DNA from 4 places in the Chryseobacterium sp. 14P4.3.2 genome. Region 3 is predicted to be linked to each of the others. Evidence: riboswitches for the same ligand, from Rfam matches in the RefSeq annotation. Region 3 holds a riboswitch; each other region holds the start of a gene.

Region 1 (3,182 bases), on a different contig from region 3:
GTTTCGGGAATAAAACTTTAATTTAATTATATCATGAGAAAAATCTATTTTTTTTTCTTACTGCTTATCATGCAGTCCATGTCGGCCCAATTTACAGAAAGTGACATTAAATTCTGGATAGGAACCGGTTCCAAAAAAGCTTATTTCATTGCTGATTTTAATGATAACAATACTCCTACGTCTTATGCATGGGGATATCGTTTTGATTCTAATGACTTAACAATGGAAGACCTTATCAATGCTATTGCTAATGTAGAGCCTAAGATAGAGGTTGAAATTCCTTCCGGGTTTCTTTACAGTTTAAACTACAATCATCATACACCAAGTCTTGATGATTATTGGTCTACCTGGTCAGGATTAACCTCAGAAAATTTATCATTCAATAACGGAGTAAATAATGACCTTTTGATTGACGGAAAATGGTATGGAATCTCCTATGGTTTTGATCCGCCTTCCAAGCCTTCCGCTCCTGTCCCTGCCTACAGTTCAAAGTGGTACAGTTCTTCTCAGATTACCAACTGGATAGGAACCGGAAGTAATAAAAGTCTGGTAGTAATTGACTTTGGGACAGATAGCACAAACGGAAATGCTGACTCTTTTGTATTCGGAATTCAATATAACGGAACAATAACTGCGGAGCAGGCTTTACAGTTAATTCAGTCACAGACTTCTTATTTCAGTTTTACATCTACCAGTAATCAGGTTTCCAGTCTTTCACTGAATAACTTCACCGGAAACCCTTCCGCACCAAACAGCTGGAAATTATATAAAGGAAATGACCTTTCAAGCTGGCAGGCAAAAACCAATTTATCTCAAATTCAGCTGAATAACAATGACTGGCTAGGTTTAAGTTTCGGACAAAGAAGACCAATTACTCCGGCAGAATCATTTTCTACATTGGGTGTTTCCAGCGTCAATAAGAAAAAATTCGGTATCTATCCTAATCCGGCAAGTGACTTCATTCAAATTGATAGTCCTGAGAATGTGAAGGAAGTGAATATCTATTCTGCTACAGGGCAGAAAGTATTAACTTCCCAAGCAACAAAGATTAATATCCGGTCTTTGAGTTCAGGAGTTTATTTTGTTGAGATAAAAACTTCTGCCAATTCAACCATTCATAAGATAGTAAAGAAATAGGAAAAAAAATATTTTCCCGGCCACGACTGGTAACTTTTTTTAAGTGCAGTGGTGTCAAAACACGAGACTTTCTCAATTTTTGAGAAGGTCTTTTTTCGTCACGGGATTCCATTTTAACGACCGAAATTGTAAAATGAATTCAATATAAACTATAAAGCTCCTAATTTTAATTCTGAAAAACCAACAATAAAGGTAGATTACTTATCAATTTGATAAAATATCTTTTTGAATAATTTATTAAATTCCATAAAAGACTTGAAATCAGGTACAATTCACAAAAAAACACCTATTAATTTATATGATATATTTGCAGCGTTTTTAAGGTTGAACATTGTTCATTAATAGGGAATCAGGTGAGAATAAATATTCGAATCCTGAGCTGTTCCCGCAACTGTAAACTAATCTACTTATAGCCTTTAATACCACTGGATAAAAATCCGGGAAGGCGGCTATAAGATGTAAGCCAGGAGACCTGCCTTAAATTAATTTCAACTTTCGGGAATAAAAGTTTGTGAAAGAAAAATCTAAACAGATTTTTTCATGAATGTTTTGTCCTGTGGTGAGGTTTCGGGAATAAAACTTTAATTTAATTATATCATGAAGAAAATCTATTTTCTTATTCTTGCGTTTGTACTCTCTTTTGCAAATGCGCAAACTGAAGGGGTCCTGGTACTCAACGAAGGCGGTGCCGGAAGCAATAATGCTGAAATATCGCTGATCTCCAATCAATCGGTTGTGACCAACAACTATTTTAAAATCAATAACAATAATGCAACACTGGGCGATACCGCACAAGACATTAAAATTTTTGGTGACAAAATTTTTGTGGTTTTAAACATTTCCAACCAAATAAAGGTCATCAACAAATCTGACTTTTCTTTGATTACCACGATTTCAAACAACCTGGACAATCCAAGATACATTGCTTTTAGCGGAGATAAATTCTATGTAACCAACTGGGGAGGAACAGGTTCTGTCAATAATTATGTAGCGGTTTACAATCTCAACACGTATTCTCATGAAGCAAATATTGCTGTAGGGTCGGGACCTGAAAAAATTTACAGTAAAGACGATAAGCTTTATGTTTTATTAAAGGGAGGTTTTGGAATCAATCAGTATATGGATGTTATCAATACTTCTACCAATTCGGTTATCTCAGAAGTAAATGTAGGAGATTTTCCACACAGTATTTTTGAAAAAAACAACCTTCTTTACATCATGAGTTCCGGAAATCCTTATACTCCTAATTCTTTTGGAACTTTTACGGTTTACAATACAACAAGCCAAAGTATCGTTTCCAGCACAGCACTTCCTGCAGGGACAAAACCAGCTTATATGGATACAGACGGTACGAATATTTATTATATGAAAGATGCGTCAATTTATAAAACATCTATTGCGGCTCCTTCTTTTTCAACAAATGCAATTGCAAGTGCACCTATTCCTATAAATAGTTATGGTACGGCCTATGGGTTTAATATTGTTAATAATAAAATTTATGTTGCTGACCCTAAGGGATATGTTGCACCGGGAAAAATTTACACTTATGATTTGCAGGGAACCTTAGAAAATACTTTTACAGTGAGTCTGCTTCCTAATCAAATCATTGCTTATAATAGTGCATCACCATCTCTTTCTACAGCTGAAAATACAAAAGCTTCTAAATTGTCATTATATCCGAATCCTGCAAGTGACAAATTCTTTGTACAAGGTTTAAATACCGGAAATATTCAGATTTATGATACTGCCGGAAGAATGATCATCAACACGCAGTATACTCAAAACGGTATTGATGTAAGTACTCTATCTAAAGGCAATTATATTGTAAAAATCACAGATAAGAATAATAATTTCACTGAAAAACTAATCATTAAATAATTCTTCAATGCAAAAATTATTAAGTCTTTTATGTACACTTATTGTGGGACTGTGCCTTGCGCAGTTTACTGCAAATGATGTAAAATTTTTCGTGGGAACAGGTTCTCAAACTGCCTATTTTGTAGCAGATTTCAAAGATGGAACTGATGACCGATCTTACGTCTGGG
Region 2 (3,182 bases), on a different contig from region 3:
TACCCAGGAATCAGGAGCTTTTTTGCCATGCAACAGGTGTAAGAAATGCCCGCCAATAGTGTCATCATCTGTTTCAACATTGATTTCTTTACCATTATGAGTATAGTGATACCAATATAATAGCCCTGAGCTAAATGATGCCAGAAGTTTGTCCGCAATATCTCTTGCTCCTGCCATATTATGATCATCTTTTTCCGGCTGAATACTTCCGACTGCAGATACCATTGAGCGCATGACATCCATTGGGTGTGCTGCTGCGGGAATACTCTTTAAAATATTTCTTACAGAATGAGGCAATCCTCTTAGAGACTTTAATTTTGCTTTATAGTTTTTCAACTGGGAGGCGGTAGGCAGCTGGCCGTATATCAGAAGATAAGCAACTTCCTCAAACTCTGTTTTTTCTGCCAGATCCAGAATATCATATCCTCTGTAGTGAAGATCGTTTCCGCTCTTTCCTACACTACAAAGCGCTGTATTCCCTGCTGTGACCCCCGAAAGAGCGACGCTCTTTTTAGGTTTAAATGTTGGTTCGGTGCTCGTTGACATATCAATTATTTTGTTTAAAAAGGTTATCTAATTTTTGTTCGTAATTATAATATCCGATGCTTTTATAGAGCTCTTCCCTTGTTTGCATCGTATCCAGTACATTGGCTTGTGTGCCTTCTTTGCGGAGATGTTCGTATACATTCTGAGCTGCTTTGTTAGCCGCACGGAACGCAGAAAGAGGATAAAGGATCAACCCTACCCCTGCATTTTTCAATTCTTCTACAGTATACATTTCAATCATTCCGAATTCTGTTATATTGGCTAATACTGTGATTCCTGTGGCATCAACAAATTTTTGATAAAAGGTTATGTCCGGAACGGCTTCTGCAAAAATAAAATCTGCTCCGGCCTCTTTGTAAGCTACTGCTCTTTCCAGTGTCTTTTCAAGACCTTCATTAGCGAAAGCATCTGTTCTGGCGCCAATTACAAAATTATCATCACTACGGGCATCCGCAGCAGCCTTCAGTCTGTCTACCATTTCTTCTTTGCTTACCACTTCCTTTCCAGGGCGGTGTCCGCAGCGCTTTGCACCTACCTGATCTTCAATATGTAATGCGGCTGCTCCGGCCTTGATCAATGATTTCACCGTTCTTGCCACATTAAATGCAGAAGGACCAAATCCAGTGTCTACATCTACCATTAACGGGAGGTCGCAAACATTGGTAATACGCTGAACGTCTATTAAAACATCTTCCAGCGTCGTAATTCCCAGATCCGGAATTCCTAAAGAACCTGCCGCCACACCTCCACCGGAAAGATAAATAGCATTGAAGCCAGCCTGCTGTGCGAGTAACGCATGATTGGCATTAATAGTTCCAACAATCTGAAGAGGACTTTCTTTTTCCATGGCCTCCCGAAATTTCATACCGGGAGACTTCAAACTTTCACTTTTAGTCATTATAATATTTATTGTTTAGTTGAAATTTGTTCGTAGAAGACAATAGACAAACATTGCAGTAAGCAGCTCTATCCAATGATTGGGCGATAAAAAGTAATGAACGGAAGAGAAGCAAAGTAATGCTCTCCGTTTTCCGAAATTCGGAATTTTGAATAATTAAGTTCCTGCAAACCTGTTTGTTTCCAAGTCTGCTGCTCCTGCATAAATAATCGAGATCGGATAGATACACTTTTTAACTTTTTATGTTGATTAATAAAAAGTTCCTGATAAACTTCACAATACCTTTGGGAAAGAAAACTATGGAAAAGGAAAATACGGTGAACGATAGCATAATGAAAAAGCATACTGCTCCATTACCTATTTGTATCACAAAATAACATGACCTGACAAAGATTTTTGACCAAAATGTTATCCATATCGTATCATACCTGACTATAAGCTTCAGACCGCGAAAGCATCGTCAATTCGAAATAGGCAGGTCTCCTGACTTGTAACAGTTTTTATCGTCCTTCCCATATACCGGGTATACAGTGGACCTTTATTTTGATAAAAACCTTATCCGTTACTTACAGTTGCGCGACAGTTCGTGATTTGCACACGATTCCCTTTTAATACACAGCTAAGTGTAACCATTTTCGGTTGATAAAGAAGGTGTTAAGAACTCCTTGGTGGTAAATATAAGTATTTTATGAAAATGACCAAGAGATTTTATGCAAACAATAATTATTCCAAGCTAATCAACTGTAAATGTATCATTTAAAAAAACACAATTAACAATTCAAACATTACAATTTAGGCAATAACATTAATTTTTCGTTACTAAATTCATAAGATATGACGGTAAAATATTAAACCAACCTAAATAAAAACCTTATTTTACCTTTGCTTGACATTCACAAATAACAGATGTTTTCAAGGAAATTTTTGCCCTTTTTTACAAAAGTATTTTCTGAAATTTTCGCATAGGTAAAATCCGTATTGAGTGTCTGAAATTTTTACTGAAAACTTTACTGAAATTGTATTTTCAGAGACTTTATCGTAAGACATTTTACTTTAAAATAAGTTTCGGCCCATTGCTAAAAGCAATGGGCCGAAACTTATTTTTTACCACTTTCAACAAGCGAAAATATTATTTTATTTTAAATCTCTAGATTTTAGCTCTTCCTGTAATTCCCGGTCGATTTTTTTTGAATTTATGACAAAAGGAATAAAAACAACAGGTAAACATGTAAAGAATCCAAAACCATTTTTCACTGTACTGTAAATAGAAATACCAGCCATAAACCCTACTATCACTGCATTCATTATTTTGTTTGAACTGGCTTTTTTCGCTCTTTCTATCAGTTCCTGATTGTTTAACTCATTCAGTTTATTTTCTATTGGTTATTTAGATTTAAAGGTTACGAAATTTATACTAAATTGTTGAGCTAAAACATCCAACAGTATAAATAACCAAGATACAAAAAATATTTTTCCAATAAAATAAGAACAGCTAAAGGATCAGTATTCCTTTAGCTGTTCCGGTTGTAATGTTTGAGTTCATGTTTTGAACCTTAGCTGAGAGCAGTAACGGGATAACGGTTTTTAAATCTTTTAAAATCTTTTAAAGTATATTCCGGGCAGGCGCCTTCCTGTGAAGTAATAAAGGCCCCCAGTGAAACCGCCTGAGTCATAATCTCATGAGCAGAAGCTTCATTCCCGATCCTTTTGGATAAAAATCCTGCCAAAAATGAATCTC
Region 3 (3,182 bases):
AAATTTTCATGATGACTTTCATAAACAAAGCATTTTATCTGTCCGCTTTTAGTATTTTTTCTCTAGCCTTCGTTAAAGGTCAGAATAAAGTTCCTTTCGGCGTTGTAAAAGCTGAAGAAGGATACGCCAACGTAAGGGTGCATAAAGACAATTACAGAAAAATTGTAGATAAAATACGTATGCGCAAAGGGGATGTGTTTGTTTATGTAAAACCTGCTCCAGGAGAAACCGAATGGATCTGGATCAAATATCCTGAAAAACAGGATGATGACAAGCCATTTGTACGTTATGAAACGTTGGATAAAGAAGGAATGGTAAATAAGGAACGTATTGCTTATATTGATCAGCTTCCGGCTTATACTCCCTCTAAATCTAAAAACGGAAGATCCCTTATCTTCACGGACAATTCTGATCCGAAAATCCCTACCGCTCAAAGAAGTAAAGTAGTCATTGATGTTTATCCTTCCAATGCTGGTTACCGTAAAAAGGAAAAAGATGCAGATGGGAAACTCCTTACCATAGATAAAGTAAAGCCATGGGGAATTGGGAATGATCTCCCTGAAGGAATGACGGAGATAAAGTCTATCAGAGTACAGCAACCCGGAAGAGGCTCTGTTTTTGTAAGAGAAGCTATCAAAAATATGTTCCAGCCCACAATGGATTTTGATAATGTAGGAGTAACTTCTCTTGACACTGACAATATTTTCCTTTATATGATCAATGGTACAGGAGAAAACAGATATACAACCCTTTGGACCATTAAGAAGGGAAGAGTAATCAGTCAGATTATTTATCATAATCCGGAATAAATTCATTATTTTTGCACCCGAAAAAGTGTAATACTTATTCATCATAGAAACTGGTTTTGCCTAACCGCAAATTAAAAGGGAACCGTGTGAAAATCACGGACTGTCGCGCAACTGTAAGTAACTGTAATCTTTATCAAAGATCCACTGTGCGGGGCATGGGAAGGAGATAAAAGATGTTACAAGTCAGGAGACCTGCCTATTTCTTAAACAAAAAACTTTCGCGATATGAAGTTTTATTGATCTGATGGATTGTTTCGGGAATTTCCAAGGTTCCTGTCATTATTCTGTTGTTTTGATACGATTTCATTTCGCTTTAATTAATAATGAAATATGACGACAGAAGAAAGAATTGAAACATCCGAAACCAGAATCTTTAAAGCGGTTTTCCCAAACACAACCAATCATTATGATACCCTTTTCGGAGGTACTGCCATGCAGTTGATGGATGAAGTAGCTTTTATCACAGCAACACGTTTTGCAAGAAAAAGAGTGGTAACGGTAAGCAGTGACAAGATCGATTTTAAGAAACCTATCCCGGCAGGAACTATTGTAGAGCTGATCGGAAGAGTTTCCTATGTTGGAAAAACGAGTATGAAGGTAAATGTTGAGATCTACACAGAACAGATGTATTCTTATGAAAGAGAAAAAGCAATCGTTGGTGATTTTACATTTGTAGCAATTGACGAATTCAAAAAACCAATTCAGATTCTATAATTCATAAAAAAGTTTCGGGCGGCCAAAGGCCGCCGAAACTTTTTTACCTTACAATATCATCACCAAAAAATTCAGTGAATTCGTTTGTTTTTTTACTTAATTTAGCCAGCCCAGGAAAAAAAATAAAAAAATGTTTTTCTGCTACTAAAAACGAAAAACCTTATTCAATGAAAAAACTTATCTTAATCATCGCCCTTATCCTTTCTGTTTCCATAGCAGCACAAAAAAATGTCAAAATTGAACTTCCGGAAAGTTACGAATTGGGAAATATTATTTTAGCACTTACAGAATATGGCCAAACAGATCCTTATGATGTTCAGAAGATTCCTCCGTATTATGATGAGATCATGACTTATTTTAAGCCCGTAAAAGATCACCCGTTGTTACAAAAAGTAAATTACTCGCGAAGTGACTGGAAGAAATTTCTGGGTTTCCGAACTGATTTTTATGCTTTTTCATTTGACGAAAAAGGAATACTCAAAAGAGACTATCCTTTCAATTCATTTGGACCAAAAGAAGTAGATGAAAATATTGAATTAATAAATGATTTTGTAAAAAAGTCGAATTACAGGGCTTTTTTTAAAGACCATCAACAGTTTTACAATACCTTAATCAACAATTATAAAGAGTATTATTACATCAATGATACCTATGCTTTTTTGGACAAAATTGTCGGCAAAGTAACCGCTGAAAATACCAAAAACTATGTCATAGCAATCTCTCCTTTAGTAGGTGGACAAAATTGTCATAGAGATATCAATAGTTCATTAACCGTTGATTTTCCTGATATCGGAGAAGATCTTATCCGTGGAAATTTAAAAAATAACATTGCACGAAGAATTCTTGATAATCATACTGTATTTTCAGAAATTGATCATGGCTATGTTAACCCTATCTCAGATCAATATTCAAAGGAAATAACAGCGGCCTTCAACTTGAACAATTGGGATAAAAAATCAGGATATCCTGGTATAAGCTCATTCAATGAATATATGACATGGGCTGTTTACGACTTATTTATCAGAGAAAAATTCCCGAAAGAAAAAACTGACAGTCTCTCTATGATCTATCATAAAGTCAATATCCGACGTGGGTTTATTGCTCAGAATTTATTTTCTGAGAAAGTGATAGAGCTTTATAAAAAAAATAAGAGTCTGGAAAAATTATATACTCCATTGTTACAGTGGACAAAGAAAATAGGACCAAAAATCTCCCAGCCATCTGTATTAGATGCCAACAACAGCGACTTTGAAAAAGCGGATCTAAACAATATGGTTTTACGATTCACAGAGCCTATGAAAAAAACATCTACCCTCCAGTTGAGATTATTCGAATACATAGATAAAAAACAAACCAGCAATACGATTATTGTCGTTAAAAATCCGGTTTGGTCTAAAGATGGGAAAGAAGTAAAGTTTAAACTTGATACTTCTTATAAGAATTTCGAACTGAGATTTTATGTATACAACAGTATGTCCGGATTTTATTCCCAAAAAGGGATTTTATTAAATCCTGACAATTTCTTATTACTGACTCAATAAAAATTCCACAGATCATCTGTAAAAAGACACTGCTCAGCCAATGAACAGTGTCTTTTCCTTTTTTAAATTATTTCAATACCTTTTCAGTTTCCAGATTTTGGTTCAGCAATAATTCAAA
Region 4 (3,182 bases), 150 kb from region 3:
TAGCACTGTTAAAATTCTGGTTATTCTCATAATATATTAATTTTAATTTTTAAAAATTTATTGCCGCGTAAACGCTGTAGTTCCTTTTAGGCAAAGGGTAGAAAGAAACTGTTTTATAATAGGTATTTGTTACATTATTGACTTTAACTCCTAAGGTATATCTTTTGGAAACCGTCGCCGAAATACCGGTATTTAAAATAAAATAAGGATCAATTGCTGTTTTCCTGTCTTCATCACCTGTTATATAAGTAATCCCATTGAATAGTCCCTGTGCAAAGAATTTAAGGAAGCTATACTCATAATCTACATTTGCTGTTGCTCTGTGCATTGGAACGTACGGTCGCTGTTTATGGGTTTCCTTATCAATCGATCTCGTGTAATAATACCCGGCATTCAGCCCAATCTTATGATTCCCCAATTGTTTATTAAAAGACAATTGAGATTCCAATCCATATGATTCGGATTTATTAACGTTGAAAGCCTGCCAATACCCAAGAGCTGTAGGCAGCCATACAATAAGATCGGTCACTCCCATGTAATAAGGGGAAACGGTAAGTTTAAAATTCTTCACTTTAAACTCGTGGTTCATATCTACCTGAACAGAGGTTTCCGGTCTCAGATCCTTATTCCCGCCCGGCTCATAATAGATATCATTAAATGACGGATATCTGAAATTCTTGGATAAATTAAGCCCTACATTATACCATTTTGAAGTATCCCATTTTCCGGAGAAAGAATACAGAACCGGAGAATTGATATCTTCCACAAAATCTTTTTTAAACCCACTTTCAAAACGCAGGTCCTTTGTTGCGAAATATCTTAACAATGCGGAAACTGAACCTACATTTCTGCTTACATCCCCTATTCCACTTTTATAACCTTCTCCTTTATTGACCTGAAATTCTCCTATAAGATTAATATTCCACTTTGAATTCAGAAAATAATTGAAATCATTTTTCAAAATATAGTTTTTTCCTGTACCACCACTGGATTTAGGCAGATCCAAAGCTCCAAAATACTGAAAATTTTCTTCTGTATAAGCAGTTTTGAAAGAGTTGCTGAATTTTGTTTTATTCCAGTCCCATGAGATAAGGCTTCTTACACTCTGGCTTTTATATTTCGTTTTCGTTTCTGTTTCTTCATAGATAGGATAATGCTGTGAAGAGTCAAAAAACTGGCTTTGCCACGAAACTTTATGCTCATCAGTTATTTTATAGGAAGCTCCTGCATTAAATGTAGTATTGTAGTAATTTCCGTTCCTGTTGATATAATTAAGGTCGCTTACCTTATAATCATTTTCACTTACTGAGTAATTTCCCGAAGCTTTAAAGCTGAACCTGTCATTGCTGTAAGATCCTTTAACAAAGTTATTAAACGTATTAAAAGAAGCCACCTCTGAAAATAGTCCCCCATGAAATCCCTTATTAAAATCAAGAGTATTGTTCATATGAATACTTCCTCCGATAGCCCCACTTCCGTATACCACACTTCCACCACCGGCTTTTATTCCGATCTGATCATACCCGAACAGCGGCATATTGTTGATATCTCCTTGTCCCAGAAAGTTGGAATTGATATTAATTCCGTTCCATACAAAGGCGGTCTGCTGTGCGGTGGTTCCTCTGAAAGAAGGTGAAGAAACAGCCCCACGTCCATTTTCTTTAATATAAACCTGAGATTGAAACCTGAGCAGTTCTGAAAGGTTAGTAGAATTTTTCTCTGTATCTTCGGCTGTAATGGTTTTCACCGGATGAAAGAGTTTTACCCTGTTCATCTGGTTGTCGAAGATGTAAATAGTATCAATGGCTTTCTCTTGTCCGAAAAGAAAACAGCCATAAGATGAAAAAAGCAGTGCTAAAGATCTTTTTATATCCATATTATTTTACTTTTCCTCCGAAAGCAATATGTTTTTTGGTTATAACTCTGGCAGGTCTCCTGACTTTCGCATTCTGCACCTTCCCGTTGTATACAGTGGCTGCTTGCAGAAATTTTTAGTTGCGATTTACAGTTGCGGGGACAGTCCGGGGCTTTCACCCGATTCCCTTTTCATTCCAATATACTGGAAACCAAAATTTTTGCAAAGATAACTTTTTATATCTATTAGCCAAAAAACCAATCTGCAAACCACGGCTTCTTTTCCCATAGATTCTTCTTTAAAATAAACAAAAGTAAAATGACTGTTCTCAATATCAAAAACAGCCATTCGAAACATCATCTCTACTAATGATTTGATGAACAACACTCCTAAAGCGTAAATTAACCTTTATAAGTAAAATAAAAAACTGCCCTCAAATGAAGGCAGTTCTATATGATCGAATCATTTTGTTCAATTATTTACCAATAACCTCTGTGATTGGATTTCCAACATTTCCGCTTGGAAACTGAATTTTAAGTAACGAAGAAACAGTAGGAGCAATATCGGTCATATAATAAGCCTTATTACTTTCTCCCTGCTTAACTCCCCATCCCATAAAGATTAATGGAATATGTGAATCATAAGAATTCCATACACTGTGTGTAGTTCCTGTTTTAGAGTATGGAGGAAGCATAGAGTCATGAGAAATCAATTGAATATCACCACTTCTCTGTCTGTTGATTCCGTTGATAATTCTTTGTTTGATAGGTTCCGGAATACTTGCTTCCTGAACTTTATCTACAGAAACGGCATATAAAACAGTAGGGTCTTTTTCAAGCTCCTTAACGGCGAAGTTTCTTACGTCATCTAATTCAAGCTTACTGTCAGCCAATACTTTTCTGTCGAAATAGATCTGATAATTATCGATAGCATTGATTAATTTATCAGCTCCGAATTTCTCTTTCAGTTTTTGGTTAAGATCTTTCTGAGCTCCTTCTCCAAAGAAACCTGTCGGGATCTTATGTTCTTTCAGGAATCCTACAGAGTGTGCTCCACCATGGTCAGCAGAAAGGAAAACAGTATACTCTCCTTTTCCAACTTTTGAATCCAGATAATTAAAGAATTCTGCCAGATCCTGATCTAATCTGATATAAACATCTTCCACTTCAATAGAGTTAGGCCCGAATTTGTGTCCGGCATAATCTGTAGAAGCAAGGTTAATTGCCAAGAAGTCTGTAATATTGTCACCACCCAGTTTTTCACCTTCTACAGAAGCTTCTGCCAGCTTCAGTGTCAGCGTATTTCCGAAAGGAGTATAGCGGATATT

Evidence for each region. Region 3 has a riboswitch for cobalamin ahead of AC27VX_RS15645 (acyl-CoA thioesterase). Riboswitches for the same ligand answer to the same signal wherever they lie in the genome.
Region 1: it holds a riboswitch for cobalamin, as region 3 does, so the genes downstream of both, AC27VX_RS08270 (T9SS type A sorting domain-containing protein) here and AC27VX_RS15645 (acyl-CoA thioesterase) in region 3, are expected to answer to the same signal.
Region 2: it holds a riboswitch for cobalamin, as region 3 does, so the genes downstream of both, prpB (methylisocitrate lyase) here and AC27VX_RS15645 (acyl-CoA thioesterase) in region 3, are expected to answer to the same signal.
Region 4: it holds a riboswitch for cobalamin, as region 3 does, so the genes downstream of both, AC27VX_RS14970 (TonB-dependent receptor plug domain-containing protein) here and AC27VX_RS15645 (acyl-CoA thioesterase) in region 3, are expected to answer to the same signal.

The regions. Positions count from the first base shown of each region.
Region 1 covers NZ_JBYOKO010000004.1:114,684-117,865, forward strand. Annotated here, with positions in the region: gene AC27VX_RS08265 (T9SS type A sorting domain-containing protein) at 34-1,137, shown strand; cobalamin riboswitch at 1,442-1,631, shown strand; gene AC27VX_RS08270 (T9SS type A sorting domain-containing protein) at 1,735-3,015, shown strand; gene AC27VX_RS08275 (T9SS type A sorting domain-containing protein) at 3,023-3,182, shown strand, end outside.
Region 2 covers NZ_JBYOKO010000003.1:33,017-36,198, reverse strand. Annotated here, with positions in the region: gene prpC (bifunctional 2-methylcitrate synthase/citrate synthase) at 1-546, opposite strand, end outside; gene prpB (methylisocitrate lyase) at 548-1,444, opposite strand; cobalamin riboswitch at 1,901-2,093, opposite strand; gene AC27VX_RS05840 (carbohydrate kinase family protein) at 2,998-3,182, opposite strand, start outside.
Region 3 covers NZ_JBYOKO010000010.1:158,743-161,924, reverse strand. Annotated here, with positions in the region: gene AC27VX_RS15650 (hypothetical protein) at 9-809, shown strand; cobalamin riboswitch at 844-1,023, shown strand; gene AC27VX_RS15645 (acyl-CoA thioesterase) at 1,140-1,523, shown strand; gene AC27VX_RS15640 (hypothetical protein) at 1,691-3,064, shown strand; gene AC27VX_RS15635 (HD domain-containing protein) at 3,132-3,182, opposite strand, start outside.
Region 4 covers NZ_JBYOKO010000010.1:4,597-7,778, reverse strand. Annotated here, with positions in the region: gene AC27VX_RS14975 (YncE family protein) at 1-30, opposite strand, end outside; gene AC27VX_RS14970 (TonB-dependent receptor plug domain-containing protein) at 50-1,876, opposite strand; cobalamin riboswitch at 1,909-2,086, opposite strand; gene pafA (alkaline phosphatase PafA) at 2,331-3,182, opposite strand, start outside.